DNA from 3 places in the Azospirillum brasilense genome. Region 3 is predicted to be linked to each of the others. Evidence: riboswitches for the same ligand, from Rfam matches in the RefSeq annotation. Region 3 holds a riboswitch; each other region holds the start of a gene.
What was found. A riboswitch is a leader RNA that binds a small molecule or an ion and turns the genes downstream of it on or off. The one in region 3 is predicted to bind cobalamin.
Positions count from the first base shown of each region.

Region 1: linked by a shared signal. The riboswitch ahead of D3869_RS26600 (energy-coupling factor ABC transporter permease) and the one ahead of D3869_RS31980 (ribonucleoside-diphosphate reductase subunit alpha) in region 3 are both predicted to bind cobalamin.
Region 2: linked by a shared signal. The riboswitch ahead of D3869_RS20360 (TonB-dependent receptor plug domain-containing protein) and the one ahead of D3869_RS31980 (ribonucleoside-diphosphate reductase subunit alpha) in region 3 are both predicted to bind cobalamin.

Region 1 is NZ_CP032348.1:148,154-157,763, reverse strand. It holds gene D3869_RS26615 (glutathionylspermidine synthase family protein) at 1-190, opposite strand, end outside; gene D3869_RS26605 (glycosyltransferase family 9 protein) at 398-2,326, opposite strand; cobalamin riboswitch at 2,471-2,709, shown strand; gene D3869_RS26600 (energy-coupling factor ABC transporter permease) at 2,885-3,565, shown strand; gene D3869_RS26595 (superoxide dismutase) at 3,631-4,365, opposite strand; gene D3869_RS26590 (hypothetical protein) at 4,495-4,869, opposite strand; tRNA gene D3869_RS26585 (tRNA-Ala) at 5,045-5,120, opposite strand; tRNA gene D3869_RS26580 (tRNA-Leu) at 5,151-5,237, opposite strand; gene D3869_RS26575 (mechanosensitive ion channel domain-containing protein) at 5,374-7,719, opposite strand; gene gap (type I glyceraldehyde-3-phosphate dehydrogenase) at 8,031-9,038, shown strand; gene D3869_RS26565 (hypothetical protein) at 9,237-9,608, shown strand.
Region 2 is NZ_CP032346.1:1,385,864-1,395,473, reverse strand. It holds gene D3869_RS20370 (TerC family protein) at 1-605, opposite strand, end outside; gene D3869_RS20365 (hypothetical protein) at 1,264-1,722, shown strand; cobalamin riboswitch at 1,776-1,994, shown strand; gene D3869_RS20360 (TonB-dependent receptor plug domain-containing protein) at 2,111-4,024, shown strand; gene D3869_RS20355 (ABC transporter substrate-binding protein) at 4,021-4,869, shown strand; gene D3869_RS20350 (FecCD family ABC transporter permease) at 4,866-5,873, shown strand; gene D3869_RS20345 (ABC transporter ATP-binding protein) at 5,873-6,676, shown strand; gene D3869_RS20340 (DUF6925 family protein) at 6,673-7,386, shown strand; gene D3869_RS20335 (heavy metal translocating P-type ATPase) at 7,448-9,586, opposite strand; gene D3869_RS20330 (YtxH domain-containing protein) at 9,583-9,610, opposite strand, start outside.
Region 3 is NZ_CP032349.1:619,357-628,966, reverse strand. It holds gene D3869_RS32000 (SDR family oxidoreductase) at 1-18, opposite strand, end outside; gene D3869_RS31995 (MFS transporter) at 56-1,285, opposite strand; gene D3869_RS31990 (LysR substrate-binding domain-containing protein) at 1,421-2,317, shown strand; partial or broken gene D3869_RS31985 (methylmalonyl-CoA mutase family protein) at 2,414-2,524, opposite strand; cobalamin riboswitch at 2,650-2,897, shown strand; gene D3869_RS31980 (ribonucleoside-diphosphate reductase subunit alpha) at 3,020-4,948, shown strand; gene D3869_RS31975 (ribonucleotide-diphosphate reductase subunit beta) at 5,016-6,107, shown strand; gene D3869_RS31970 (ABC transporter substrate-binding protein) at 6,527-7,741, opposite strand; gene D3869_RS31965 (3-hydroxybutyrate dehydrogenase) at 7,783-8,562, opposite strand; gene D3869_RS31960 (3-keto-5-aminohexanoate cleavage protein) at 8,609-9,559, opposite strand.

The DNA.
Region 1 (9,610 bases), on a different replicon from region 3:
CGTCCACCGTCGCGCGCAGCGCCTCGCGCAGCATGGTGTGCAGCTCGTCGGCGACGCTCTCGATGAGGTCGATCTGATGGGCGGAGAACTCGTACCGCACATCCTCGCGCCAGAAGGCGCCGGCGCTCATGGCGCGGACGCCGAAGGGGTATTTGCGGAGCCCCGGGCGCCAATCCGCACGGGGTTTCATGACTGCTCTGCGCATCGTGTGCTTACCGGGCCGCCGGATTCAATCCATGGTTTTGCCCCGCTGCGGCGCGCCGCTTGCGGCCGTCCGGGATTCGGTGGGGGCGGATCATTGCGGCGCAAACGCGCCAACACAAGCGCCTTGCGCGCCTGCCCCTCCGTTTTTCCACGCTTCCCCTCGCGGATCTCACAGGCCGGGCGGGGAGGCCCGTCAATAGACGCGGTCGGCCAGCCAAGCCGCGATGGCGTTCTCCATCGCCTCGGCGGTCGGATCGCCGTGAGCCGGGCCGGTTCCCACCATGGGAAGCCGGGCCGCCACGGCGATCTCTTCCGCGGGCGCGCCGGTCCCGACGAACAGGTCGCAGCGCCGCAGCAGGGCGCACAGCCCGTCGAATCCCAGCCGTCCGACGGCGTTCAGGCAGGCGTCCCCCGTTTCCCCGGCGATGCGCGCCGCGGCCCCCTTGGCGGCCTCCCCGCCGACCAGGATCAGAGCGGTGTCGCCCCGCCCGGCGAGGCGGCGGCCCAGGTCCAACAGGCTGCCGGCGCCGGCGGACGCGGACAGGCCGACGGCGCAGCGCCAGCGCGCCGGAACGCCCTCGGCCAGAAGCGCGGCGGCGGCCCGCTCCCCGGCGGGAGAGGTCCAGACTTCCGTGGCGGGGTCCGGCTCCCCGGCGGTCAGCGCCCCCAGCAGACCGGCGGGAGCCGGCGCGACGTGGGTCAGGAAGGCGTCGGCGTAATAGCCGCGCACCGGCCGGCCGACCCGGCAACCAAGGCGGAGCGGCGCCCCCGTATCCTGCATCAGGCGGTTGGCGAAACCGGCATCCTCCCCCTGGACCGGGTTGATCGTCAGGTCGAAGGCGCCGCCGAACTGCTCGCCGATCTCCTGGCGCACGGCGCTCACCAGCGCGTCATCGGGCGCCCGCCCCGTCAGCGGCGGCAGGGTGACCCGCTGGTTGACGTAGGGGCAGAGGGCGAGCGCCGCCTCCGCGTCCGGCGTCGCGAAGACGGTGATGCGGGCCAGCGGCAAGGCCCGCCGCAGCTCCCGCAGGACACCCGACGCCCGCAGCACGGCGCCGGCGCCATCCAGAAGGAACACGCCGACGCTGCGGATCAGATCGACCGGGAAAGGCGGCGGCTCGCCGGGCACGAGCGGGCGGCGGCGGGCGGCGGGACCGGAGTCCCGCAGCAGCGCCACCGCCGGGGCGGTGGAGGCGCCCCGCGCCGGCGGGACGAAGCCCCAGGCTCCGTCGGCGTCCGGGCGCGCCAGCGGCTCCACCAGGGCATGCTCGGCGCGGGCGACGGTCGCCGCGTCGGTCACCCAGGGGAAGAAATCGCGCAGCGGAAGGGTGCCGCGGCCGATCGCTCGACCCGCCGTCTGCAGGGCGTCCCACCGCTCGACCGCGCCGTCGTAGCCGTAATAGATTTCCTTGAACGCGACCTGCTCCCGTGTCGCGTAGGCGAAATGCTGGAAGACCAGCCCGCCCACCGCCGTTTCCTCATGCAGGAAGGGGTTGGCCGCGCCAAGCTCGACCTCGGACCCATCGGGTTGCGGGCGCATCAGCCGGGGCGGGACGTGCGACTGCCAATAATCGCCCGGCCGATAGCGCCAGGTGCGCAGCCATTCGTAGGCGCGGTAATTGCCGTACTGGTCCAGCCGGTCGAGGACCAGGGACGGGCCGACGAAGAAATGACAAAGGTACAGCGCCGCCGTGCGCGACGGCGAGTCGAGGAACATCCGGCGCGCCCGGATGATCTGCTCCGCTGTCCACAGCTCGTCGGCATCGACCTGCCAGAGCAGGCAGTCCTCGGTCATGGCGGCCAGCGGCGCGGTGACCATCTCCACCTTGCCCTGCCAGAACATGCCGGGCGGCTTGCGGTAGACCGACACCCGCCCGGGCTCCTCCGCGGCGATGCGGTCGAGATATTCCGAGGTGCCGTCGCTGCTGCGCCCGTCGCGGTGACGGTCCTGCGGGACGCGCCCGCCCCGCTGCGCGCACCAGGAGGAGTCGCGGACCTGCTCCGCCACCCCCTCCACGACGTGCCAGTGCCAGGGGAAGGGCAGTTGGCGGAACACCTCCAGGTGATAGCGGATGAAGGGATCGCCGTTCAGCACGATGGTCAGGAAGTGAACCGGTAGCATGCCCGCAACCCCGTCCTTCGCCCGTTGATCCGGCCTCGCGCAGTCCGCCGGACCTTGTCGGTTCCACGGGAGCGGTGTCAAGGAAGCCGTGCGGCTCCCCCCTCGGGTCGCCATCCCCCTCTTGACGGCGGGGGACCCCGCCCCTACCCTGGCGCCGGTTATGGTTCCCCGCGCCCTCCGGTCGCGGGGCTAAGAGGGAAGCCGGTGAGCCGCCCCGAAGGGGGAGACACGGCAAATCCGGCGCTGCCCCCGCAACTGTGAGCGGTGAGCGGCCTCGTCCTTTCCGTGTCACTGGCGCCGCCTGCGGGAACGGGCGCCGGGAAGGCCGGACGATGCCGCCTTGACCCGCAAGCCAGGAGACCTGCCGTGACCGAACGTACGTCCTCGGGCGGGGTGCCCCGGTGGTCGCTTGCCGATGTCCGGCCCGACGGCCGCCCGTCCTCCGCAAGCCGTCCCCCCGGTGCGCCCAGCCAAGGGGACCAAGGGGGTTGCGATGCCGGTGCCTGCCAGCAACGACGCCCCTCCCAACGCATGGCAGACTCGGAAAGGGCATAGAGCATGCACATCGAACCCGGCGTCGTGGACGGCGCCAAGATCGCTCTCAGCTACGCGACGGCCGCCGGCGGCTTCGCGATGGCCGGCAAGCTGGCGCGCGACGACGTCCGCAACAACGGCGGGATCGCACCGCTGGTGCTGCGCAGCCTGATCGCCACCGCGCTGGTCTTCAGCTTCTTCGAGGTGTTCCCGCACCACCCCGTGGGCGTGTCGGAGGTTCACCTGATCCTCGGTTCGACGCTGCTCCTGCTGTTCGGCGCCGGTGCGGCCTCCATCGGCCTCGCCGCCGGCCTGCTGATCCAGGGCCTGTTCTTCGCGCCCTTCGACCTGCCGCAGTACGGCATGAACGTCACCACGCTGCTGGTCCCGCTGTGGGGCATCAGCCTGCTGGCGAAGCGGATCGTTCCCGACGCCACGCCCTATGTCGACCTGAAGTATTCGCAGGCGCTGGCCCTTTCCACCGCCTACCAGGGCGGCATCGTCGCCTGGGTGGCCTTCTGGGCCTTCTACGGCCACGGCTTCACCGCCGAGACCATGACGGAGGTCGCCTCCTTCGGCGCCGCCTACATGACCGTCATCATCGTCGAGCCGCTGGCCGACCTCGCCGTGCTGGCCATCGCCAAGGCGCTGCGCCGCCAGAGCCAGGGCCCGCTGTTCAACATCCGCCTGCATCAGGGCGCCTGACCGGCCCCCTGGACCGGACGGTTCGCAGGAAGGGCGGCGGGGACATCCCCGCCGCCCTTTTCCGTTCAGATCACCAGTTCGCCCTTGCGGATCGCCGCGTAGCGGCGGTTCACCGCCCCCCAGTCGACCACGTTCCACCAGGCCGCCAGATAGTCGGCGCGCCGGTTCTGATACTTCAGGTAATAGGCGTGCTCCCACACGTCGTTGCCCATCAGCACGGGCACGCCCTCCATGGCCGGCGAATCCTGGTTCGGGCGGGCGGCGATGGCGAGCTTGCCCGACGAGGGATCGGCGGTGACGAAGACCCAGCCGCTGCCGAACTGCCCGGCGCCCGCCGTGTTGAAGCGCGTCTTGAACTCGTCGAAGCCGCCGAAGTCGCGCGTGATGGCCGTCCCCACCTCGCCGTCCGGGGCGCCGCCGGCGTTCGGCCCCATGATGCTCCAGAACATGCTGTGATTCGCGTGACCGCCGCCGTTGTTGCGCACCGCGGTGCGGATGCTTTCCGGCAGCTCCGGAACCCGCTTCAGCAGGTCGGCCAGCGGCATCGCCTGCAGGTCGCCATGGTTGGCGAGCGCCTTGTTGAGGTTGTCGACGTAGGCCTGATGGTGCTTGCCGTGGTGCACGCTCATGGTCGTCGCGTCGATGTGCGGTTCCAGCGCGGCGGGCGCGTAGGGCAGCGGCGGCAGAGTGAAGCCCTTGCCACCCGGTGTTTGGGCCAGAACGAAACGCGGCGCCACGGCCAGCACCAGCGCGGCGGCTCCGGCGGACAGCAGTTGGCGGCGATCCAGGCGAACGGACATGAGACCTCCCAATGTTGTGTTTCGTGCCGAACAGCGGGGCAGCGACAGCCTCTGTGCGCCTCCCAACTCACTCAACAGGGCAATGGGCGTACTCACTCGGTTACCGGCGTGGGGAGCGCCGCCCGTTTCCTACAAGCGGGCCTTTCCCGCCGAACCGGCGGACGCCGAGCGGGCCAAGCCCATCGCCACGCTCCGCCAGCGTCCCAGCCGGAATCGGGAGGGGGCGGCCGCCGGTTTCCTCACCGGCGCGACCGGAACCGTTCCCGCCGCCTCACGGAGCCCGCGGGCGCGGCGCTCCCGCAGCAGCAGGCGCATCACCTCCTCCTCCGTGACGGGACGTCCGGCCTTGGCTGAGGCGAGGCTGGCCGTGTCCTGAAGGGCGGCGACCTGCGCCAGCGTGCCGGTCAGCCCCTTGGCCGCGGCGGTGTCCAGCGCTTCGCGATGAATGGCGAGGATGAACGGCTTCAGCCCGCGGTCGGGCGTTCCGTGCGGCGGTGTCGGCATGGCGGAGGGGCTCCGGGGATTCGTTCGATCGGGTGAGCCATCATCCAACCGATAACACCGCGGCAGCAAAGACCCCTATGGATTAGCCCCGCCGTCTCCATTCGGAGCAACCCGAGGCTGGGTCGGAAATTCTATAATCCGGGAAGAACCGGCAGCCTGCCGGTAAGGGGAGAGTTGGTGGAGCCAAGGAGGATCGAACTCCTGACCTCTACAATGCCATTGTAGCGCTCTCCCAGCTGAGCTATGGCCCCACTATACTCTCAGACCAACACAAGAGGTGTTGGTGCGCTTGGAGGGACTCGAACCCCCACGGCCTTTCAGCCACTAGGACCTGAACCTAGCGCGTCTACCAATTCCGCCACAAGCGCGTCGTCTACTCTTGCATCCCGCGTCTCTTGGGGTGACGCGGGAGCGCTGATATAGCCGTGCCGCCGGCGGGGCTCAAGCGAAATCGACATGGCCCGGTCACTTTTTTGCAAGACCGCGAGAGGGAGCGCCGAGCCCCTATTCCGCCGCCCCGGCGTGGCGCATCCGGTCGGCGTTGGCGGCACCCGCCTCGCCGCCCATCCCGGCCAGCATCTCCGCGGCGCCGCGGGCGATGTGCAGCGTGCGCTGCGGCAGCGGGAAGTCGATCCCCAGTTCGATGAAGCGCGCCTTCATGCGGCCATTGAACTCCCGCCCGACGTTCCACTGCTGGATGGGCAGCGTCTTGATCCGCGCCTTGATGACCGCCGCGGATTCCTGGAAGGAATCGACCCCCAGCACCTCCAGTGGCTCCAGGATCAGCGGCGCGAAGCGCGGGTCCTTGCGCAGTTCGTCGCCGATGCCGTGCAGCACGGAAACCACGCGGTCGGCGTTCTCATGATACGGAATCGCCACGTCGAACACGTAGTAGCTGAAGTCCTTCGTCATGTTCGACACGCTGGTGACCGCGCTGAAGGGGATGGTGTGCACCGTCCCGTCGAAGTCGCGCAGGCGGATGGTGCGGATGTTCATCCCCTCCACCAGACCGCCCTTGCCGCCGACATTGACGACGTCGCCGACCGAGATGGTGTCCTCGAACAGGATGAACAGGCCGGTGATGACGTCCTTGACCAGGGTTTGCGCGCCGAAGCCGACGGCCAGGCCGACCACGCCGGCACCGGCCAGCAGCGGCCCGATGTTCAGCCCCAGCTCCGACAGGGTGATCAGCGTGACCAGGGTCAGCAGAACCACCAGCAGGGCGCTGCGCAGCAGCGGCAGCAGGGTGCGCACCCGCGCGCTGCGCTGGACGGCCCGGCCGTTGCGGTCCGTCGTCGCCAGATGGCGTTCGATCAGCCCGTTGGTCACCTCCCACACGGCGAGCGCGATGGCGCCGACCAGCAGGAGCGACAGGCCCGACGCCACGATGCGCAGGCCGATGGCGGTCTGCAGCCAGCCCCAGACGTCCAGCCCCCAGGCGTTCAGAACCACCAGCCCGCCCAGCACGGCCACCGCCGCGTGCAGCAGCCGCGCCGTGGGGGCGACGTAGCGGCGCAGCCGCCCCGCCGCCCAGGCCGACTGTCCCCGACGGCGGTCCATGCGCTCCAGGATCGCCGCGGCGGCGCGGGTGATCCCCCGCCCGATCAGCCGCGCGATGCCGGCGACGACCAAGGTCACCGCCGTCGCCTGGACCACGAACAGCAGCCCGCCGCTGATCTCCAGCGCCCAGATGCCGAACAGAACAATGATGTAGAGGATGGCGATGGCGTGCCAGACGTCGGCCACACGGCGGCCGGCGGCGCGCAGCATCCGCCCCGCCCCGGCGGCCCGCCGTCCGGGCGGAACCGGCGACACCACGTCGGACAGCGGCTGCGCCGCGGCGATCCCGCCGCGCAGGCGCGCCGCCACCGCCTCCCGGCTCTGCAGCACAAGCACCGCCAGCATGACGGCAACGACCAGACCGACCAGCGTGACCAGCGCGCTGTAGCTCTGCGCCGGCAGGCCGAGCCGCCGAGCCGCCTCGGCCAGGAACAGGCCGTAAAGCGTGGTGATGGCGATGGTCCGGCACCAGCGCAGCAGCCGCAGGGCCGATCCGTCGCTCATCGGGATCAGCCGCAGGTTGGGCGAGGCCGGGGCGAGCAGCGCCCGGACGACCAGAAGCACGATTTGCACGAAGATGCTGGCGTTGAGGAAGGTGACGCCCAGAACCCGCACCACCGGCGGCGTGTCGAACAGCGCCAGCACACCGAAGCCGGCGGCGGCGAAGGCGACGATGGGCGCCAGATCGAACAGCGACCGCACCAGCAGCAGCGGCACCTTGGCGAGCGTCGAATGGATGGGCCGGGCCGCCAGCATGGCGCGCGGGCGCCGCAGCGTGCGGATGGCGATCAGCCGGGCGCCCTGCCCGACCATCACCACCAGGACCAGCTCGGCGAGCAGCCAGCCCCAGGCGGCGCGCTGCGCCGGGTCGGACACCTGCCGATCCAGCCAATGCAGCCCCTGCGGCGCGTTCAGCAGGGCGTCGCCGGCCAGCGCGGCCTCCTGCCCCAGCCCGTCGAGCCGGTTCGACAGCAGGGTGAGCAGGCGGGTGCCGATCCCCTCCGGCTCCGCCGGCGCGGCGGCGGCCTCCGCCTGCTCCAGGGCGCGGAGCTGGCCGAGCAGGGCGGCGCGGCGGTCCGGATCCTCCAGCGTCTGCCGCAGGCGGGCGATCTCCTCCGGATTGGGGGCCGTTTCGGCCTGGGCCGGCGGAGCGGGAGTCGTGATCTGCGCCGACGCCGGGGTCGCAATGCCCCCAAGCGCGGCGGTCATCAGGAGAAGAAGGGCGAGAAGGCCGCGCAGGGCGCGGAGGCGGGCGGCGGAAAGCCGTGGGGCACGGTCGTCGGAAGTCATCGTCCTCTGGCGGTTCCGGTTTTCGGGAAAGACCTTTGGAGCGGTCCGGTTCACGGGTCCAACCCAGGCCAACAGCGCCGGACGCGGTTTGTCTTGCAACGCAGCAACCGCGACATTTTGTCCGGACGGCCGCCCAGTTGGCCGGCCGCCCTTGCGTCCTCATCTAATATACTAGTATATATCTTACCGAACACCGGAAGCGCCCGCGTCCTGCCGCGGCGGGCGGCCCGATCCGGCGCCCCTTTCCCACCGGCCCTGGCCGGCGCCGCCCCAGATCCCGTCCGGGGCCGCGAACACCAGCGGAGAACAGCATGTCCGTGAAGGTAGCGATCAACGGTTTTGGCCGCATCGGCCGTCTGGTTCTGCGGGCCATCTACGAGAGCGGCCGCAATGACGTGGAGGTCGTGGCGATCAACGACCTGGCCGACCTCAAGGCCAACACCCACCTGCTGAAGTACGACAGCGTCCACGGCCGTTTCCCCGGCACCATCGAGACCCGCGACGGCGAGCTGATCGTCAACGGCCACTCGATCAAGGTCGTGCAGGAGCGTGACCCGGCCAAGCTGCCGTGGAAGGATCTGGGCATCCAGATCGCCATGGAATGCTCGGGCATCTTCACCAAGCGCGCCGACGCCGCCAAGCATCTGGAGGCGGGTGCCGAGAAGGTGCTGATCTCCGCTCCGGCCACCGACGAGGACATCACGGTGGTCTACGGCGTCAACCACGACCAGCTCAAGGCCGAGCACCGCATCGTCTCCAACGCGTCGTGCACGACGAACTGCCTGGCCCCGGTGGCCTTCGTGCTGAACAAGCTGATCGGCATCGAGAAGGGCTTCATGACGACGATCCACTCCTACACGGGGGATCAGCGCATCGTCGACACCAACCACAAGGACCTGCACCGCGCCCGCGCCGCGGCGCTGAACATGATCCCGACCTCGACCGGCGCCGCCAAGGCGGTGGGCAAGGTGCTGCCCGAGCTGAAGGGCAAGCTGGACGGCACCGCCATGCGCGTGCCGACGCCGAACGTCTCGGTCGTCGACTTCAAGTTCACCGCCAAGCGCGCCACCTCGGTGGAGGAGATCACCAAGGCGATCAGCGAGGCCGCCAACGGCCCGCTCAAGGGCATCCTGGGCGCCTACACCGAGGATCTGGTCTCCACCGACTTCAACCACGACCCGCACAGCTCGATCTTCGCGCTGAACGAGACCAAGGTCATCGACGGCAACTTCGTCCGCATCATGACCTGGTACGACAACGAGTGGGGCTTCTCCAACCGCATGAGCGACACCGCCGTCGCCATGGCCAACGCGAAGTAACGTGACGGTTCCGGTTTTGCCCCCACCCCGGCCCTCCCCCGCTGACGCGGGAGAGGGTGCCTTCCGCGAAGCGGCGGCAGTCCCCTCCCCTGCGACAGCGGGGGAGGGTTAGGGTGGGGGCAACGCGGCCCCCACAAAAACTAAAATACCAGTTTTCAAACCCCGTTTTTTGAAAACACCCTCTGAAGGAGCCGCGGCATGCCCCGGACCTCCGACCTGCCGACCGCGCGCATCGCCGCCCTGGAGCGCGACGCCGACGCCCTGCGGCGGGCCTTCCTGACCACGCCGGTCTTCGCCCTGGACGACCACGGCTTGCACGCGCGCTTCGAGGATTTCGGCCGCACCGCCCTCGCCCTGTTCCGGGAAACCGCCCGGCTGGCCGCCGCCGAGGAGGCCATCCAGCGCATCGAGGCCGCCTATCACCGCGTCCACGAGGCGCTGCAAGCCGTTGCCACGCTTGCGCTTTCCGACACGGGAAGGGTCGCCCCGACGCACGCGAGCGGCAGCGCCGAGCCACCACCCCAGGACGTGCGACAGAATGTCAGCCGGCGGGATACGCAGTTCTCCTGACT
Region 2 (9,610 bases), on a different replicon from region 3:
TCGATCAGGATCAGCACGAGGAACAGCGGCGTCATCATCCGCACGCCGTCGCGCATCACGAAGAAGTTCTGCCCCTCGTAGCCGTCGGTCATGCGGAAGCGGGAGCGGACGAACTTGACGATCCGGTTGTTCTCCATATCCGGCTCGTCGTCCACCGACATCAGCATCTTGATGCCGCTGAAGATCAGGAAGGCGCCGAAGATGTAGATGATCCAGTGGAATTCCTGGATCAGCGCCGTGCCCGCCACGATCAGCACGCCGCGCATCACCAGCGCCCCCAGGATGCCCCAGAACAGCACCCGGTGCTGGTACTGCGGCGGCACCGCGAAATGGGTGAAGATCAGCGCGATGACGAAGATGTTGTCGACGCTCAGGCTGTATTCGATCAGGTAGCCGGTCAGGAACTCCAGCCCCTTCTGCGACCCTTGGAAATGAAAGACGCCGGCCGCGAAGATCATCGCCAGAGTGGAATAAGCCGCGCAGCGCATCAGCGCCTCACGGCCGGAAATCACATGGGATTTCTTGGAAAATACACCAAGATCAAAGGCCAAAAGCACGGCAACGAAGACGGCGAAGCCGGCCCACATTAAAACGATCTGGTCCATGGAACTGTCCCTTGCTTCATGCACTCCGCTCCCGCAAGCGGAGACTTCGATCGTCACATGAGCAGTCCGACATCACCGGTGCGCCACGGCGGGACGCATCGGCCAGAGGGGCCCGGACTGGAAACGAGGCCGCGGGTCTGCGGCCAACGCAAAGACGCGCGCAACGGCTCGGCCGCGGCGCGTCGGAACACCCGCCTCCATCATTCGTCGTGGAGGCGTGGCGGTCAGTCAGGATGTTGGTTCGCTGCGGTCCATGTCGATGTCTCCCAAAGGCCCGTCGGGTGCCATCGTCCGGCGGTGGACCTTGTGGGGAGCAGGACCCATGGGAAATGTCGGGGCCAGCTTCCGCAAGGCCGCGCCAAGGCGACGGCTCTATGGGAAGTCCGACATCACAGCGCCGGGCGACGCTGCCAGAGGGGCCCGGACCTCAACCGTCATGTAGTCAGGCCCTCTCCCGGCGACAAGAGGGGGGCGCGTCCTTTCCGGATCGTGGTCGGTGCGATGGCCGCAGGCAACGACACCAGCCGGTTGATCGCCCATGGGTTGCCGGCGTTCCGGTCCGGGAGCCGGCTTTGCGAATTCCGTGTCGCCCATGGATGATTCCGAACCGGTGGGTTGTTCGTAGCGATTGACGGTAATTCACGGCAGGACACCCACAATGATGCGGCGTTCCATTCTGCTCGGCTGCCTGCTGGCAGCCGGATTGGCCGGTTGCGGCCCGCGTTTCGAGACGGTCGCAAGCTATTTTCCACCCGTCAGCGAGGCGGGAAAGCTCTGTGTCGCCCAGTGCAAGCAGGCGCAGACGATCTGCCAATCCGCGAAGGAGCTGGCCGTTCAGACCTGCCGGGCCGAGGCGACGACCCGCGCCCAGGGCGAATATCAGGCCTATCTCCGTTCCTTGCCCAAGGATGCGGACAAGAAAAAGATCAAGACATTCAGCGATTTCGACCGGAACCCCAGCTGCTACAGCAATCTCACCTGCTCCTCCGATTACAATGATTGCTATAAATCCTGTGGCGGCCGGATCGAAGCGCAGACCTATTGCGTGGGCAATTGCAAGGAGATGGTGCCGCCCATGCCGGATGGGTCCGCGGTCGGGCCGAGAACCACGCTCTGACACAGGCTGGACGAAAGGAACGGATTGCGGCTTGACCGGAGCCGCTCCGTCCGCGTAGCGTCGCACCCGACGGTTGCCCGAAAGGGCTGAAAATGGGAACACGGTGCGGACTCCGCGGCAAAACGCCGTGCGAAGGTCCAACGCCGGGGCTGCCCCCGCAACTGTAAGCGGCGAGTCGTCCATCGGAATGCCACTGGGATCGCGATCCTGGGAAGGCGATGGGCCGACGATAACCCGCGAGCCAGGAGACCTGCCGTCAGTCGTGGTCACACGCGAACACGTTCGGGCGGGGTGCACCGAAGGTCGTCGAACCGGGACTCCGTTCGTGGAGCGTCCGGTGGGACTTCGTTCGCGGTGACGTGCCACCGGCGTCCCGCCCGAGGTCTCAATGAGTGTCCGCATTCCCCGCCTTCACCGGACGGCGTCCTTCGCCGCCCTTCTGGGAAGCCTTGCCTTCTCCACCTCGGCCTTCGCCGATTCCACCACCATCACGACGCTTCCGCCGGTCTCGGTGACCGCCAACCGCGTCCCCACCGCCGCCGAGGAAACCGGCAGCGCCCTGACCATCATCACCCATGAGGAGCTGGAGCAGCGCCAGACCCGTCTGCTGTCCGACGCGCTGCGCGCGGTGCCCGGCGTCGCCGTCAACCGCACCGGCCCGATGGGCACCCTGACCCAGCTCCGCATCCGCGGGTCCGAGGGCAACCAGACGCTCGTCCTGATCGACGGGATCGAGGTGAACGATCCCGCCGCCGGTTCCGAATACGATTTCGCCAATCTGCTGGCCGGCGATGTTGAGCGCGTCGAGGTGCTGCGCGGCCCGCAGAGCGCGCTCTACGGCTCCGACGCGGTCGGCGGCGTCATCAACATCGTGACCCGCCGCGGCGCCGGCGCCCCCCGGTTCCGCGCCGCCGTCGAGGGCGGGTCCTTCGGCACCGCCGCCGGGCGGGCCTCCTTCGGCACCGGGACCGACCGCTACGATCTGTTCCTCAGCGGCCAGGGCGTCACCAGCGACGGCGTGTCGGTCGCCGACAAGCGGCTCGGCAACCCGGAGAAGGACGGCTACCGCAACGGCACGCTGACCGGAAACGCCGCCGTCCGGCCGACCGAGCGCAGCGAGATCGCGGTGACCGGCCGCTACACCCGCTTCCGCACCGACACCGACGGCTTCATCGGCGGGCGCGGCGCCGTCGATGACGGGACCAGCACCGCCGGAGAGCAGTATTTCGGGCGGCTCCAGGGCAAGATCGCCCTTCTCGACGGGAAGTGGGAGCACATCGTCGGCCTGACCCATGGCCGCCAGCAGCGCGACTACCGCGACGACGCCAAGACGGTGACCAGCCGCTACGACGGGCGCAAGACCAAGGCCGACTACCAGACCAACCTTACGCTGAGCAGCGGCCCCGCCGACCATGTGCTGACCGCCGCCGTGGAGCATGAGGAGGACAAGGCAATCAGCCGCAGCGCCTACTCCAGCTTCGACCGCTCCATCGGTTCCACCGGGCTGGTGGGGCAGTACAAGCTGGGCCTGTTCGACCGGCTGACCCTGACCGGCAGCGTCCGCCACGACGACAACGACCTGTTCCGCGACGCCACCACATGGCGCACCACGGCGGCCTACCTCATCGAGGAGAGCGGGACGAAGCTGCGCGCCTCCTACGGCACGGGCGTCAAGAATCCCACCCTGTTCGAGCTGTACGGCTACACCGCCACCTACGCCGGCAACCCGAACCTGAAGCCGGAACGGGCGCGCGGCTGGGACGCCGGCTTCGATCAGGCGCTGTGGGGCACCCGGGCGTCGGTGGACGGCACGTGGTTCGACCAGCGCATCCGCGACCTGATCACCGGCACCGGCCGAACCTCCGTCAATATGCCGGGCGAATCCCACATCCGCGGCTTCGAGCTTGGCCTGTCGGTGGAGCCGCTGGACCGGCTGACCGTCCGCGGCTCCTACACCTGGACCGACGGCGAGGATTCCACGGGGGCGGAGCTGGTGCGCCGGCCCAAGCAGCTCGCCAGCCTGAACGTCAATTACCGCTTCCTGGAGGACCGGGCGAACGCCAACCTCGGCGTCGTCTACAACGGGCGGTCCAGCGACTGGGCCTACGATCCCTTCTACAACCGTCAGGTCGTGAATCTGGCACCCTACACCCTGGTCAACATGGCCGGGTCCTACGCGCTGTCCGAAGGAGTCGAGGTTTTCGGGCGCGTGGAGAACCTGTTCGACCGCCGGTACCAGGAGGTCTGGACCTACGGCGCTCCGGGACGGGCCGGCTATCTCGGGCTGCGGCTGTCGCTGTGAGGCCCGTCCTTATCGGGCTGGCCGCCGCCCTCCTGCTGATGGCGGGAGGGCCGGCGGCGGCGTGGGAGGCACCGCCCGGCAAACCGCAGCGCATCGTCTCCCTGAATCTCTGCGCCGACGAGCTGCTGTTGCGGCTCGTCGGGCCGGAGCGCCTCGCGTCGGTGACGTGGCTGGCGCGCGATCCCCGCGCCTCCACGGTGGCAGAGCCGGCGGCGCGGGTGCCGGTCAACCACGGGACGGCGGAGGAAATCCTGCCGCTCAACCCCGACCTGATCGTCGCCGGGCGCTACACCACGCGGGTCGCGGTCGGGCTGCTGAGGCGGCTGGACACGCCGCTGCTGGAGCTGGATGTCCCGCAGAGCGTGGCGGGGGTGGCGGAGCAGATCCGCGGCCTCGCCCGCGCTGTCGGTGAGCCGGAACGGGGGGAGGCGCTGGTCGCCGACCTGCTCTCGCGCCTCGACGCCCTGCCCCCCGCCGCGCCGGGACCGCGCCCGACCGCGGTGGTCTTGCGGCCCAACGGCTTCGTCGCCGGGTCCGGGTCGCTGGTCGACGAAATCCTGAGCCGCGCCGGTTTGGAGAACATGGCCGACCGCCTGCCGCTGGGCAGCCAGGGCGCCATGCCGCTGGAGGCCATCATTCTGGGCGGCGCGGACGTGCTGATCGTCGACGCCGCACCCGACGCGCCGCCGTCGCTGGCCGTCGCCCTTCTGCACCACCCCGCCCTGAAGGCTCTGAACCACCGGGTCCGTACGCTGTCGCTGCCCACCCGCCTGTGGACCTGCCCCGGCCCGCAGATCGCCGAGGCCGCCGAGCGGCTGGCCGCCGCGCTGGAGGCGCTGCCATGATCCGGGACTCGCGCATACCCTACCCTGCCCTGGTCGCCGGGCTGACGCTCCTGGCGCTGGTGCTCTGCGCGGTGTCGGCGGCGGTCGGCTATGTGCCGTTCGACCTGGGCGCCGCTTTGTCCGACTGGCTCGCCGGGCGCCCCACCCTGGCCGCTCTGGTGCTGGCCGAGCTGCGCCTGCCGCGCGCTCTGCTCGGCCTGCTGGTCGGCTTCAGCCTGGGGCTGACCGGCGCGGCGATGCAGGGCTGGTTGCGCAATCCGCTGGCCGAACCGGGGCTGGTCGGCGTGTCGAGTGCCGCGGCGCTGGGCGCGGTGATCGTCTTCTACAGCGGCCTGTCCGCCACGCTGTCGCTCGCCCTGCCGCTGGGCGGCATGGCCGGGGCCGCCGCCGCCGCGGTGCTGCTGAACCTGATGGCGGCGCGGGGGGCCGGAACGACGGCGCTGGTCATCGGCGGCATCGCCATCAACAGCCTCGCCGGGTCGCTGACCGCGCTGGCCCTCAACCTCGCCCCCAACCCCTACGCGGCGCTGGAGATCGTGTTCTGGCTGATGGGGTCGCTGGCCGACCGCGGCACCGACCAGCTCTGGCTCGTCCTGCCGCCGATGCTGGCGGGCTGGGCGCTCTGCCTCTCCGGCGCCCGCGCGCTCGACGCGCTGACCCTGGGGGAGGACGCGGCGCGCAGCCTGGGCTTCGACCTCACCGGGCTGCGCGTCCGGCTGATCGCCGGGGCGGCGCTGGCGGTGGGCAGCGCGGTGTCGGTCACCGGCGCCGTGGGCTTCGTCGGGCTGGTGGCCCCGCACCTGATGCGCCCGCTGGCCGGAGCGCGGCCCGGTCGGCTGCTGCTGCTTGCGGGCCTCGCCGGGGCGTGCCTGACGCTCGCCGCCGACATCGCGGTCCGGCTGCTGCCGACGCGGCCGGAACTGAAGCTGGGCGTGGTCACCGCCCTGATCGGGGCACCCTTCCTGATCGTCCTGATCGCCCGGCTGCGGCGGGAGGAGGCGTGATGCGCATCGAAACCCACGGCCTCTCGGCCAAAGCCGGCGGGCGCACCATCCTGACCGACGTCAGCCTCGCCATCGAGCCCGGCGCCTTCACCGGGCTGATCGGCCCGAACGGCGCCGGCAAGACCACCCTGCTGCGCCTCCTCGCCGGCCTCGCCGAGCCGGCGGCGGGCTGCGTCACCTTCGACGGGCGGTCCGCCGCGCAGACCGGGCGCCGGGCGCTTGCCCGCGGCATCGCCTATCTGCCGCAGAGCGGCCCGGTGCATTGGCCGCTGCGCGCCGAGGCGCTGGTCCTGCTGGGCCGCCTGCCCCACCGCGGCGCGCTGGGCGGGATCACCGCGGCGGACCGCGCGGCGGTGGAGCGGGCGCTCGCCACCGCCGACGCCGCGCACCTGCGCGACCGGATCGTCGGCACCCTGTCAGGGGGCGAGCGGATGCGCGTCCTGCTCGCCCGCGCGCTGGCGACCGAGGCGCCCGTGCTGCTGGCTGACGAGCCGGTCGCCGCGCTCGATCCCGGCCATCAACTGGCCTGCATGGCGCTGCTGCGCGACGCCGCCCGCCGGGGCAGCGGCGTGGTGGCGGTGCTGCACGACCTGACCCTGGCCGCCCGCTTCTGCGACCGGCTGATCCTGCTGTCGGGCGGCGGCGTGCTGGCCGACGGGCCGCCCGGCCGGGTGCTGACCGACGCCCATCTGCGCGCCGCCTACGGCATCGCCGTCCACCGGGGCGAGGCCGGCGGCGAACCCTTCCTGCTTCCCTGGCGCGCCCTGCCATCCCCGATTCCCGACACGGAGACGACCCGATGAGCGACCTGCCTTCCCTGCTGCGCGACGCGCTGAACAACCCGGCCACCGGCTGGAGCCTCGGCGCCTTCGGCGCCATCGCGGAGTTCATCCGCGACCCGGACGAGCCCGTCGCCCTGCGCGACGACGGCGTGGAGCTGGAGGCGCGGACCGCCCGCGGCGGGCTGCGCCTGCGCCCCACGCCGGCCATCCGCCCGGTGCCCTACCGGACGCGCGGCGGCAGCCTCGCCGTGGCCCTCTGCCTGCCCCGCCACGTCGGCGCGATGAACCGGCGCGGCGTGGTGACCGAACTGGGTCCCGACGACGCGGCCATCGCCGAGGCGGACCGCGGCGCCCGGCTGTTCGACCTCGGGCTGGGCGTCTTCCAGACCGACGTCTGCGTCCGCAGCGCCGACCCCGCCACCATCGCCCGCCTGCGAGCGGTGGTCGGGACGGAGCTGCTGGCGCCGGGCAACCCCTTGCCGCCCGACCTGCCGGCGCTCAGCCCCGACCGCGTCTTCATCGGCCCCTTCGGCCGGATCGAGGTCAGCCAGCCGATCCCGCCGCCCGACGGCCGCAGCCCGGAGGGTCCGCACACCCACGTCCTGCCGAAGCTGCTGGCCCACAACCGGACCCACGCGGCGACCGTCCCGATTCCGGACGGCTGGGTGCCCAGCCTGTACCTGTCGCCGCCGGCGGAGTCCTTCGCCGCGTGGGAGGGGTTGGGGCGCTGAGGTCCTGCCCCCTCCCTAACCCTCCCCCTCTGCGAGGTGGAGGGAACTGCCGCCGATTCGCCTAAGCCTCCCTCTCCCGCGAAGCGGGGGAGGGTTGGGGAGGGGGCAACGACGCCGCCGGCGCGCGGCGCAGCGCGTTGAGCAGAATCCCGATCGTGGTCCCGTTGTGCAGCACGGCGGTGCCCACCGGGGACAGCAGGCCCAGCGCGGCGGCGCCGAGGATCGCGCTGTTCAGCCCGACCGTCAGGCGGTAGTTGCGGGCGATCAGCGCCATGGCGGCGTTCGCCGTCTCCTTGGCGTCGGCCACCCGCTCGATCCGGTCCTCCAGAAGCGCCACGTCGGCGGTCAGCCGGGCGATGTCCGCCCCCTTCTGCATGGCGATGCCGACATGGGCGCCGGCCAGCGCCGGGGCGTCGTTGATGCCGTCGCCGATGAAGGCGATGCGCGCGCCCGCGCGGCTCAGGTCCTCGATGATGCGGGCCTTGTCGGTGGGCAGCAGGTCGGCGTGGAAGCCGTCGAGGCGCAGCTCCGCGGCCAGCTCGGCGGCGCGGTCGCGGTGGTCGCCGGTCAGCATCAGCACCCGCTTCACGCCGGCCCGCCGCAGCCGCGCGATGGTCGCCGCACTGGCCGCCCGCACGCTGTCCTTCAGCGCCAGCACGCCGGCCAGCACCCCGCCGAAGCCGATGAACAGCAGCGTCTTGCCGTCGCGGTGCAGCGCGTCGATGGCCGCGCGGTGGGCCGTGGTGTCGATGCCCTCGTCGTCCTCGATGAAGTGGCGGGAGCCGACGACGATGCGCTTGCCGTCGATGACGCTGGCCACCCCGTGGGCGACGATGAACTTCACCTCCTGATGGTCAAAGTGGCGGTTGTGCGTTTCCTTGGCGGCGTTGACCACGGCCATCGCCAGCGGGTGGAAGTAATGCTCCTCCACCGAGGCGGCGAGGCAGATCAGGTCGTCGGGGCTGAAGGTCGGGTCGAAGGCGATGGAATCGGTCACCTGAAGGTCGCCGGTGGTCAGCGTGCCCGTCTTGTCGAAGATCACCGTGTCGGCCTGGGCCAGCCGCTCCAGCGCGTTGGCGCCCTTGATCAGGATGCCCGCCTGCCCCGCCCCGTACATGGCCGACTTGAAGGCCACCGGGGTCGCCAGCTTCAGCGCGCAGGAATAGTCGGCCTGGAGCACCGACGCCGCGCTTCGCCAGTCGCCGGTCATCAGGAAGGACCCGCCGGCCAGCTTCAGCACCGTGGGCACCAGCCGGTCGGCCAGCCGCGCCGCGTCGAGCTGCGCCTCGCTCTTGGCCGTCAGCGACTGTTCGACGTAATCGGCGATGCGGGCGGCGGCGGTGTGGCTGCCGACATGCTCGGCGTAGACGACCAGCCGACCCTCCTCCATCAGCGTGCCGGAGAGGACGGCGGAGCCGCGCTGCTTGACCACCGGGGCGCTCTCGCCGGTCATGGCGGCCTCGTTGACGGTCGCCTCCCCGCTCAGCACCGTGCCGTCCACCGGGATCACCGTCCCGGCGCCGATGACCACGCTGTCGCCGACCAGGACGGTGTCGGCGGGCACCTGGACCTCCACCCCGTCGCGCAGCAGCCACACCTGATCGCTCGACGGGCGGAGCAGCCGTTTCAGCAGCGCGTCCGACCGGCGGGCGATGGAGTCCTCCATGTATTCGCCGAGCGCCAGCATGAAGACGGTGGTGTTGGCCGCGGTGAAGTCCCGCCGCGCCAGGGAGATCGCCACCGCCGCCGCTTCCAGCACGTGGGAGTTGACGCCCTCCCGCCCGTAGATCGCCACGCCCTCGCGCAGCATCGGCAGGGCGACGGCCAGCGACAGCGGCAGGCGCAGCGGCATGGGCAGCAGGAAGCCGCCGGCCAGCGTGGCGAGGCTGCGGACCAGCGTCGCGCCGTGATTCTCCCCGCCATCCGCCGCCGGGGAGGGCGGAGCCGCCTCAGGGATCGGCAGGGCGGCCAGCGTAAGGCACAGCGCCGTGGCGTCGGTCACCGCCGGGTCGTAGCGGATGACAAGCGACCGCGCGGCGCGGCTCGCCCGGACCGACGCCACGCCGGCGACCGCCTCCACCACCCGGTGCAGGGTCGCCTCGTCGGCGGGGGTGCCGGGACGGCAGGCGTAGCGCAGGCGGATGCGCCCCGGAACCCGATGGACCGGCTCCAGCCGCAGGAACCAGGGCGGGCCGCTCATAACGCTCCGGCCTGTTCCGCCTCC
Region 3 (9,610 bases):
CTGAGAGACGGTGTTCATTGGATGAACCTTATCTTGGGGGTGAAATGCCGGCGGCTCATTGCCGGCCCTGGCCGATCCACCTCAGCATGCGGTGTCGGGAGAAGCCGGGCCGCTCTTGCGGTCCCGCGGTGGAGCCGCTCAGATGCGGCCTCAGCGTCAGGACGAGCGGAACGATCAGAGCGGCGGTCGCCGCCGAGGCCAGCACGCCGATCGTCTGGGTGCTGTGGTCGGCAATCGCGCCGTAGAGGACCGGTGCCAGGCCTCCGGACCCGATAACGCTCGTGTAGAAGACCGCGAAGGCCCGGCCCGTATCGCCGTCGGAAAGCTCCGGCACGGTGCCGTAGAGCACCGAGGAGGTGCCGTTGAGCACGATGCCGAGCAACGGCAGCAGGATGAGCGTAGGCGTCAGCGACGTGAACAGCGTCGCCGCGATCAGCAAGGCGGTGGCGGCTTCCGTCACCATGACGCTGCCGACGACACCCAGCCGCTCCCCAAGCCGGCTGCACGTCGCCTTTCCGAACGCGCCGCCGACGAACAGCAGGGCAAGGGCGAGCCCGACCGTCGCCGTGTCCCCGCCCTGCCCATGGATGAGGAAGGGCAGAAAGAGCAAATAGCCCATGCGGGTCGCCGTATCGAGCGCGCCGATCGTCGTCAGAATGCCGAAGCCGCCGCGGCCCCGGCCGGAAGCCGTCCTGGCGGAGGCGCTCCTGGCCATTGGGGTCGCCGGCACCAGCGGCACCAGGGCGACCGACAGGGCGATCCCAAAGACCGCCATCAGCCCCAGCACCGGCTGCCAGCCGAGAAGGGGCAACAGCACCGCGACGAGCGCGGGCAACGCGGCTTTTCCAAGATCGCCCGAAAAATTGTAGATGCCGAGCGGATGCCGCGATGCCAGGCCATAACTTACGGTGACGAGCATCGAACCACACGGGTGCTGGATGCTCGATCCGATGCCGGCCACGATGAGGCCGATGCAAAGCCCCGCAAAGCCGAACGGCGATGCCATGATCAGCAAGCCCGTCAGTGCGAGGACCGTCGACAGGATCAGCGCCGCGCGCGGCGACAGGCCGCGGAGAACCCGGTCGGCCGGGATTTGCAGACCTCCCATCGTGCCTGAATAGAGGGCGCGAAGAATGGCTAGAGAGGCATAGGAAAGGCCGAATTGCGCCTGCCACACCGGCAGAAAGACGTAGAGAGCGTCGGTATACCCATCATGCAGCGCGTGGGCGAGGCATGCGCCTGTCAGGCTTTTCTTTTTCTGATCCCACCAGTCTTTCGATTTCATCTTTAACGGGTTCCTCGGAGGCACAACGGGCATTGCCCGGCTGGGTCCGTACCGAAGGCATGGTATACGTGTGTTGTTTCATCGACTAGTATGCTTTGAATCACGGATAACGTTCGTTTTTCTCACGGATCGCCGATGCGCCGCCTTCCCCCCTTGAACGCCCTGCGCATTTTCGAGGTCGCGGCCCGGACCGGCAGCTATGCCGAAGCCGGAACCGAACTCGGCCTTACCCACGGCGCGGTAAGCCGGCAGATCGCCGCGCTTGAAAGCTGGCTCGGGCAGAGGCTTTTCATGAAGGAGGGGCGCCGCATGGTCGCGACGCCGATGGCGAGGATCTTCGCCGCCGAGGTCGGTCTTTCCTTCGATCGCCTGGCTGTCGCGGCGCAAGCGTGTGGCCGGCCCAACGCGCGCCGCATCCTGCGTGTAAGCGCTCCGACCAGCTTCGCGATGCGCTGGCTGATCCCGCGTCTCAATCGCTACCACGCCGACCATCCGCATGTCGAAGTCGCGGTTACGACGGTTTCCACCGTGCTCGAGGAATTGCGCGGGGGTGTCGACGTGGCGATCCGGCGCGGCGTTGCCCGGGAGCATGTGTGGCCTCAGCATCGTATCGTCCCGGTGCTGGATGACGTGGACACGCTGATCATGAGCCCGGCGCTGTTCGCGCAACGGCCGATCCTGAAGCCCGCCGACATCGAGGGGCATAGCCTGCTTGCAAGCGAAACCCGGGCCGGCGACTGGGCGAGCTGGCTCGATGCGGCCGGGCTCCAGCACCTTGCCGGGCTTCCCCGCCAGATGTTCGATCACTTTTTCGTAACCCGTCAGGCGGTGGAAGACGGGCTTGGCATCGGGATCGGCCCCCTGCCGATGCTGGAGATCGACGTTGCCGGCGGACGGCTGATGACGCCGCTGCCAGAGATCCGGGTTCCGAGGACGGGGTACGTCGCGCTTGTTCCCCGTCAGGCCGATGCCGGAAACCTGGTCGCCGGCTTCGTCGACTGGCTGGTCGGAGAAGCCCAAGGACCACGGTGACGGGCCGGGCAAATCCGCGGTGCCGGATCTCGACCTGTGGCCGGCGACGTCATCGGATTCGCCCAGCGCCGCGTCGAAGGGCAGCACCGCCACCGCGTCTGCTCCGCCGACCCCGGCGACCAATCCGGCCACCGTGGTGCGCAGCGTGTTCACCCAAGGATCGCGCCGCGCCATGATGCGCCGCGCCGTGCGGGCGGTCAGGTGCATGGCGCGGGCCGGCTCCGAGGCGCCCGACGCCTCGGCGGTGCCTGGAGGAACGCTTCGGCCTGACGGCGCGTGAACGGGGGGACCCCGTCGCATCCGTATGGCTTGACAGGCTGCGGGCTTCCCGCTACTCCATCTTGCGTTACGGTTCTCTGGATATCCAATATCTAGGGCTAAGAGGGAAGCCGGTGCGTCGCCACCCCAAACGGTGGATCGCGGCAAGGCCGGCGCTGCCCCCGCAACTGTGAGCGGAGAGCGGCTGCGTCGTTTCAGCGTCACTGGTGCCCATCCCGGTTCGGGACGACGGCGCCGGGAAGGCCGGACGGAGCCGCAACGACCCGTGAGCCAGGAGACCTGCCGTAACCGAATGAACGTCCACGGGCGGGGTGTCCCGGTGGTACGCTTGCCCCCGCGCGGCGTTTCCGTCCGCGCTTCCGCAAGTCGTGCTCCCGTGCCCTCCCGCCGCACAAGAAGCCGCACAAGCACAAGGGATCACGGATGCCGGCGCTCGCTCAGGACCTCGCCCAGGATTTCACCCAGGACCTCGCCAACGGCTTCGACCGTCACGGAAACCTGCTGGCGCTGCCCCGGCGGACGCCCGAGCGGTCCGGCGGCCGCGCCCCGGCGGAGCGCTGGACGCCGCCGGATCCCTCCGCCATCCGCATCGACCGCAGCCGGGACGCCCTGCTGACCGCCTTCGGCAAGGCGACGCTGGACGACCGCTACCTGTTGCTGGGGGAAAGCTACCAGGACCTGTTCGCCCGCGTCGCCGCGGCCTACGCCGACGACGCCGCGCACGCCCAGCGCCTGTACGACGCGATCTCCCGCCTGTGGTTCATGCCGGCCACGCCGGTTCTCAGCAACGGCGGCACCACGCGCGGCCTGCCGATCTCCTGCTTCCTCAACGCGGTGCCCGATTCGCTCGACGGGATCGTCGACATCTGGAACGAGAACGTCCGGCTGGCCTCCAACGGCGGCGGCATCGGCACCTATTGGGGCGGCGTGCGCTCCATCGGCGAGCCGGTGAAAGGCTGCGGCAGCACGTCGGGCATCATTCCCTTCATCCGCGTGATGGACAGCCTGACGCTGGCGATCAGCCAGGGCTCCCTGCGGCGCGGCTCCGCCGCCGTCTATCTCGACATCCACCATCCGGAGATCGAGGAGTTCCTGGAGATCCGCAAATCCTCGGGCGACTTCAACCGCAAGAGCCTGAACCTGCACCACGCCGTCATCATCACCGACGCCTTCATGGAGGCGGTGCGCGACGACAGGCCCTTTCCGCTGATCAGCCCCAGGACCGGCGCCGTCCTGAGGCACGTCAACGCCCGTCAGGTCTGGCAGAAGATCCTGGAAGCCCGCATGCAGACCGGCGAGCCGTACCTGCTGTTCGGCGACACGGTGAACCGCGCCCTGCCCAAGCACCAGCGCGACCTCGGCCTGCGCGTCTCCACCTCCAACCTGTGCAGCGAGATCACCCTGCCGACCGGCAAGGACCATCTGGGCAACGAGCGCACGGCGGTGTGCTGCCTCGCCTCGATGAACCTGGAGACCTGGGATGACTGGAACGGTGAGGAGGGGCTGGTCGAGGACGTGCTGCGCTTCCTCGACAACGTCTTGACCCGCTTCATCGAGGAAGCGCCCGAAGGGATGGAGAACGCCGTCTATTCGGCGATGCGCGAACGGTCGGTGGGGCTGGGGGTGATGGGCTTCCACTCCTTCCTCCAGGCGCGCGGCATCCCCTTCGAGAGCGCCATGGCCAAGGTGTGGAACCTGCGCTTCTTCCGCAAGATCCGCCGCGACGCCGACGCCGCCTCGGTCTTGCTGGCCGAGGAGCGCGGCGCCTGCCCGGACGCCGCCGAGCGCAGGATCAAGGCGCGCTTCAGCCACAAGCTGGCGATCGCGCCGACCGCCTCCATCAGCATCATCTGCGGCGGCACCAGCGCCTGCATCGAGCCGATCCCGGCCAACGTCTACACCCACAAGACGCTGTCCGGCTCGATCAGCGTGCGCAACCCGCATCTGGAAAAGCTGCTGGCCGCCAAGGGCGCCGACCGGCCGGAGGTTTGGCAGTCGATCATCGAGCATGAGGGCTCGGTCCAGCATCTCGACATCCTGACCGACGACGAGAAGGCGGTCTTCCGCACCGCCTTCGAGATCGACCAGCGCTGGATCATCGAGTTCGCCGCCGACCGCACGCCCTTCATCTGCCAGAGCCAGTCGATCAACCTCTACCTGCCGGGCGACATCGACAAGTGGGACCTGCACATGCTGCACTGGACCGCCTGGGAGAAGGGCCTGAAGAGCCTCTACTATTGCCGCTCCAAGTCGGTGCAGCGCGCCGCCTTCGCCGGCAAGGACCGTGCCGTGGGACCGGCCGCGATGCAGGCGCCGCGCACCGACTACGAGGAATGCCTCGCCTGCCAGTGACCACCTGCCAGTGACCGCCGGCCTTCCCGCCCACCGCCCGCTCCCCCGCCATCACGGACCCGTTCGCATGAGCTCGCTTCTCCACATCAACCCGGTCAGCCTGATCGGCACCGGCCGCGTCGGCCTGTTGCAGGGCTCGGCCGCCTACAACGTCTCGCGCTACCCCTGGGCCTACGCCTACTGGAAGAAGCAGCAGCAGGTCCACTGGATGGGCGAGGAGGTGCCGCTGGGCGAGGACATCAAGGACTGGACCTCCGACCGCGTCACCGACGGCGAGCGCAACCTGCTGACCCAGATCTTCCGCTTCTTCACCCAGAGCGACGTGGAGGTCAGCGACAATTACCTGAAGCGCTACATGCCGATCTTCCAGCCGCTGGAGGTGCAGATGATGATGGCCGCCTTCACCAACATGGAGACGGTGCACATCGACGCCTACGCCCTGCTGCTGACCACCATCGGGATGCCGGAGACCGAGTTCGCCGCCTTCCGCGACTATGCCGAGATGCGCGACAAGGCCGACTACATGCACAGCTTCGGCGTCGGCACGGTGGCCGACGTGTCGCGCACCCTGGCGATGTTCGGCGCCTTCACCGAAGGGATGGCCCTGTTCGCCAGCTTCGCCATGCTGCTGAACTTCCCGCGCCACAACAAGATGAAGGGGATGGGCCAGATCGTCACCTGGTCGGTGCGCGACGAGAGCCTGCACTGCGAAGGCATCATCCGGCTGTTCCACGAATGGAACCGCGAGACCGGCGCCATGACACCCGCGGTGCGCGACGACATCCTGGACGTCTGCCGGACCATGGTCGGGCTGGAGGAGCGCTTCATCGAGCTGGCCTTCGGCCTGGGCACGGTGGAGGGCATGACTCCCGAGGACATCCGCGCCTATGTCCATTACATCGCCGACTGGCGGCTGACGCAGCTTCGGCTGCCGACGCTCTACGGCTATTTCAAGCCGGTGGACGGCGGCTACGAGCCGGTGAAGCCGCACCCGCTGCCCTGGCTGGTGGAGATCCTGAACGGGGTCGAGCACGCCAATTTCTTCGAGCAGCGCGCCACCGAATATTCCAAGGGCGCGACCAGCGGCCAATGGGACGGGGCGGATGGCGTCTGGGCCGCCTTCGACCGGCTGCGCGCGCCCGGCACGGCGGCGTCCTGAAAACAGGCGGAACGAAACATCGGTACCGCGCGCTCCGGGGGCTGCCCTGGCGGCGCGCGGGTCTCCGGACGGAGGCGTGCGGCCTTCGCAAAGTTCGCGGATTTGCCCAATCCCTTCGGCAAATCTCCGCCTTTTCAGCCGTTCCCAGCGTGGGAGTCTCTGCCGATGATGCGCCCATCGGCAGCTCTCGCACCGGGAACCACCCCGCATGACCACGACCGCGCCCGAGACCGCAGAGCCCCGGCCGATTTCCAGCCCCCCTTCAAAGCGAAGAAATCCGTGGCCCTGTCGGGCGTCGCCGTCGGTCTCGACAGAGGGCAGGAGGCGGAGCGCGCCGGCCTGCTCCGGTCACGTTCGTGTGGTGACCCCATGTTCGGCGGGGAGCGTGCCCGCTCCCCAGCCGTTATCGCGTCGGGCCGTCACTTCACGAGGGGACAGCCGCTGTCCTTCGGGTTGATGTAGGCCTGCTCCCCGGGAATGGTCTTGAGGATCTTGAAATAGTCCCAGGCCGCCTTCGACTCGCCCGGCGTCTTGATCTGCGCCAGATACATGTCGTTGAAGATCCGGCCGTTGTCGGCGATCTTCGCGTCCTTCATCATCATGTCGGTGATCGGCGTGGCGCGCATCTTGGCGGCGACCTTGTCGGCGTCGTCGGTGCCGGCCTCCTGCACGGCCTTCAGGTAATGCTTGACCGCCGAATAGACGCCCGCCTGGTTCATCGACGGCTTGCGCCCGGTCCGCTCCTCGAACTTCTTCGACCAGGCGCGCGTCTCGTCGTTCATGTCCCAGTAGAAGGAGTTCGCCAGCATCAGCCCCTGCGCGGTGTCGAGGCCCAGCGCGTGGATGTCGTTGACGTTCAGCAGCAGGCCGGCCAGCGTCTGGCCGCCTTGGGGGATGCCGAACTCGGCCGCCTGCTTGACCGCGTTGATGGTGTCGCCGCCGGCGTTGGCGAAGGCGACGACCTCCGCGCCCGAGGCCTGCGCCTGCAGCAGGAAGGACGAGAAGTCCGAGCTTGCCAGCGGATGGCGGACGCTGCCCTTGATGGTGCCGCCGAGCTGCTTGACGGTGTTGACCGCCTCGGTTTCCAGCGAATGGCCGAAGGCGTAGTCGGCGGTGATGAAGAACCAGCTCTTCTTGCCCTGCTCGACCAGCGCGCGGGCCGTGGAGGACGCCACCGCGTGGTTGTCCCAAGTCCACAGGAAGCCGTAGGGGCTGCAATCCTTGCCCGTCAGATCGGTGGAGCCGGGGCCGGACATCAGGAAGATGCGCTTCTTGTCCTTGGTGATGCCCTGAACGGCCAGCGCGGCGGCCGAGTTCGGCACATCGGCGACGACGTCGACCTTCTCCACGTCGATCCACTGGCGGGCGAGGTTGGCGGCGATGTCTGCCTTGTTCTGGTGGTCGCCGACGATGATCTCGATCTTGGTGCCGTTGATGGCGTTGCCGAACTCCTCGGCGGCCAGCCGTGCCGCCACCGCCGAGCCCTCGCCGTTGATGTCGGCGTAGATGCCGGACCGGTCGGACAGCATGCCGATCTTGATGACGTTGTCCGACATCTGGGCCTGGGCCGTGCCGGACGCCAGGGCGGCGAAGGCGACTCCGGCGAGAAGGCCGGCAAGACGGGTGCTGCGCATGGTTCACTCCCTAGGGTGTTGTTTTCTTGGTGGTTGGGGTGTCAGTGGGTCGTATAGCCGCCGTCCACGGGGATCGCCGTGCCGGTGATCGACGCGGCGGCGTCGGAGCACAGGAAGGCGATGGCGGCGGCGACCTCCTCCGGCGGAATCAGCCGGCCGGTCGGCATGCGGTCGAGGAACACCGCCTGGAGAACCCGTTCCTCCGGCAGGCCGGTGACCTGCGCCTGCTGGGCGATCTGCTTCTCGATGATCGGGGTCAGCACCGTGCCGGGGCACACCGCGTTGCAGGTGATGCCGTGTTCGGCCACCTCGATCGCCACCGACTTCGTCAGGCCGATGATGCCGTGCTTGGTCGCGACATAGGCGGGCTTGTGCGGGGCGCCGACCATGCCGAGGACCGACGCCGTGTTGACGATGCGCCCCCAGCGGCGCTCCCGCATCGCGGGAAGGGCCGCCTTGATGGTGTGGAAGGCGGCGCTGAGGTTGACTGCGAGCAGCAGGTCCCATTTGTCGTCGGGGAACTCGTGCACCGCCGCCACATGCTGCACCCCGGCGTTGTTCACCAGGATGTCGATGGGGCCGAGCGCCGCTGCGGCCTCCGCCATCATCGCGCGGGCCTCCTCCGGCCGGCTGAGATCGGCCCCCGAATAGACGATCCTCGTGCCGCTCTGCGCCGCGATGTCCGCGCACAGCCGGTCGATCTCCGCGCGGTCGCCGAAGCCGTTGAGCATCACATGGCAGCCCTGGCGGGCGAGTTCGCGGGCGGTCGCCAGCCCGATGCCGGTGGTGGAGCCGGTGACGACAGCGTTCCTGTTTCGCATCTCTGTCCTTCTTTCAGGCGTCATGGAGTCTGAGGCGTCCTGCCGGTCAGAAAGCCACCTGATCGGCGCCCTTCAGGGCGAGCATGGCGCGCGCCTCGGCGGGGGTGGCGACCTCCAGCGACAGCTCTTCGAGAATCCGGCGGATCTTCGCCACCTGCTCCGCGCTGTTCCGGGCCAGCCGGCCCTTGCTGAGATACAGGCTGTCCTCCAGCCCGACCCGGACGTTGCCGCCCATGACCGCGGCCATGGTCGTGAAGGGAATCTGGTGACGCCCGGCGGCCAGCACCGACCATTCGTAATCCTTTCCGAACAGCCGGTCGGCGGTCTCGCGCATGAAGACGAGGTTGCGCTGCTCCGCGCCGATGCCGCCGAGGATGCCGAAGATCGTCTGGACGAAGAAGGGCGGCTTCACCAAGCCCCGATCGACGAAGTGGGCGAGGTTGTAGAGATGCCCGACATCGTAGCACTCGAATTCGAAGCGCGTTCCGCAGCCCTCGCCCAGATGCTCCAGGATGTAGGCGATGTCGCGGAAGGTGTTGCGGAAGATGAAGTCGTCGGTGCTGCGCAGATAGGGCTCCTCCCAGTCGTGCTTCCAGCCCTGGTAACGGTCGGCCAGCGGGAAGATGCCGAAGTTCATCGAGCCCATGTTGAGCGAGCACATCTCCGGCTGGGCCTGCAGCGGGGCGGCGAGGCGCTCCTGCACCGTCATGTTGAGCGAGCCGCCGGTGGTGATGTTGAGCACCGCGTCGGTGGACTGCTTGAGGCGCGGCAGGAACTGCATGAACACCGCCCGGTCCGGCGTCGGCTGCCCGGTGCGGGGGTCGCGGGCGTGCAGGTGGAGGATCGCGGCACCGGCCTCGGCGGCGCCGACGCCCTGCTCGACGATCTCATCGGGGGTCACCGGCAGCGCGTCCGACATGGTCGGGGTGTGGATCGACCCCGTCAACGCGCAGCTGATGATGACCTTCTTCTGTGCTGCCTTCTGTGGAGCGGCCATGGAACGTTCCCTGTGTGGGTTCAATTCGAAAGGAAAGGGGGCGGTGAACGG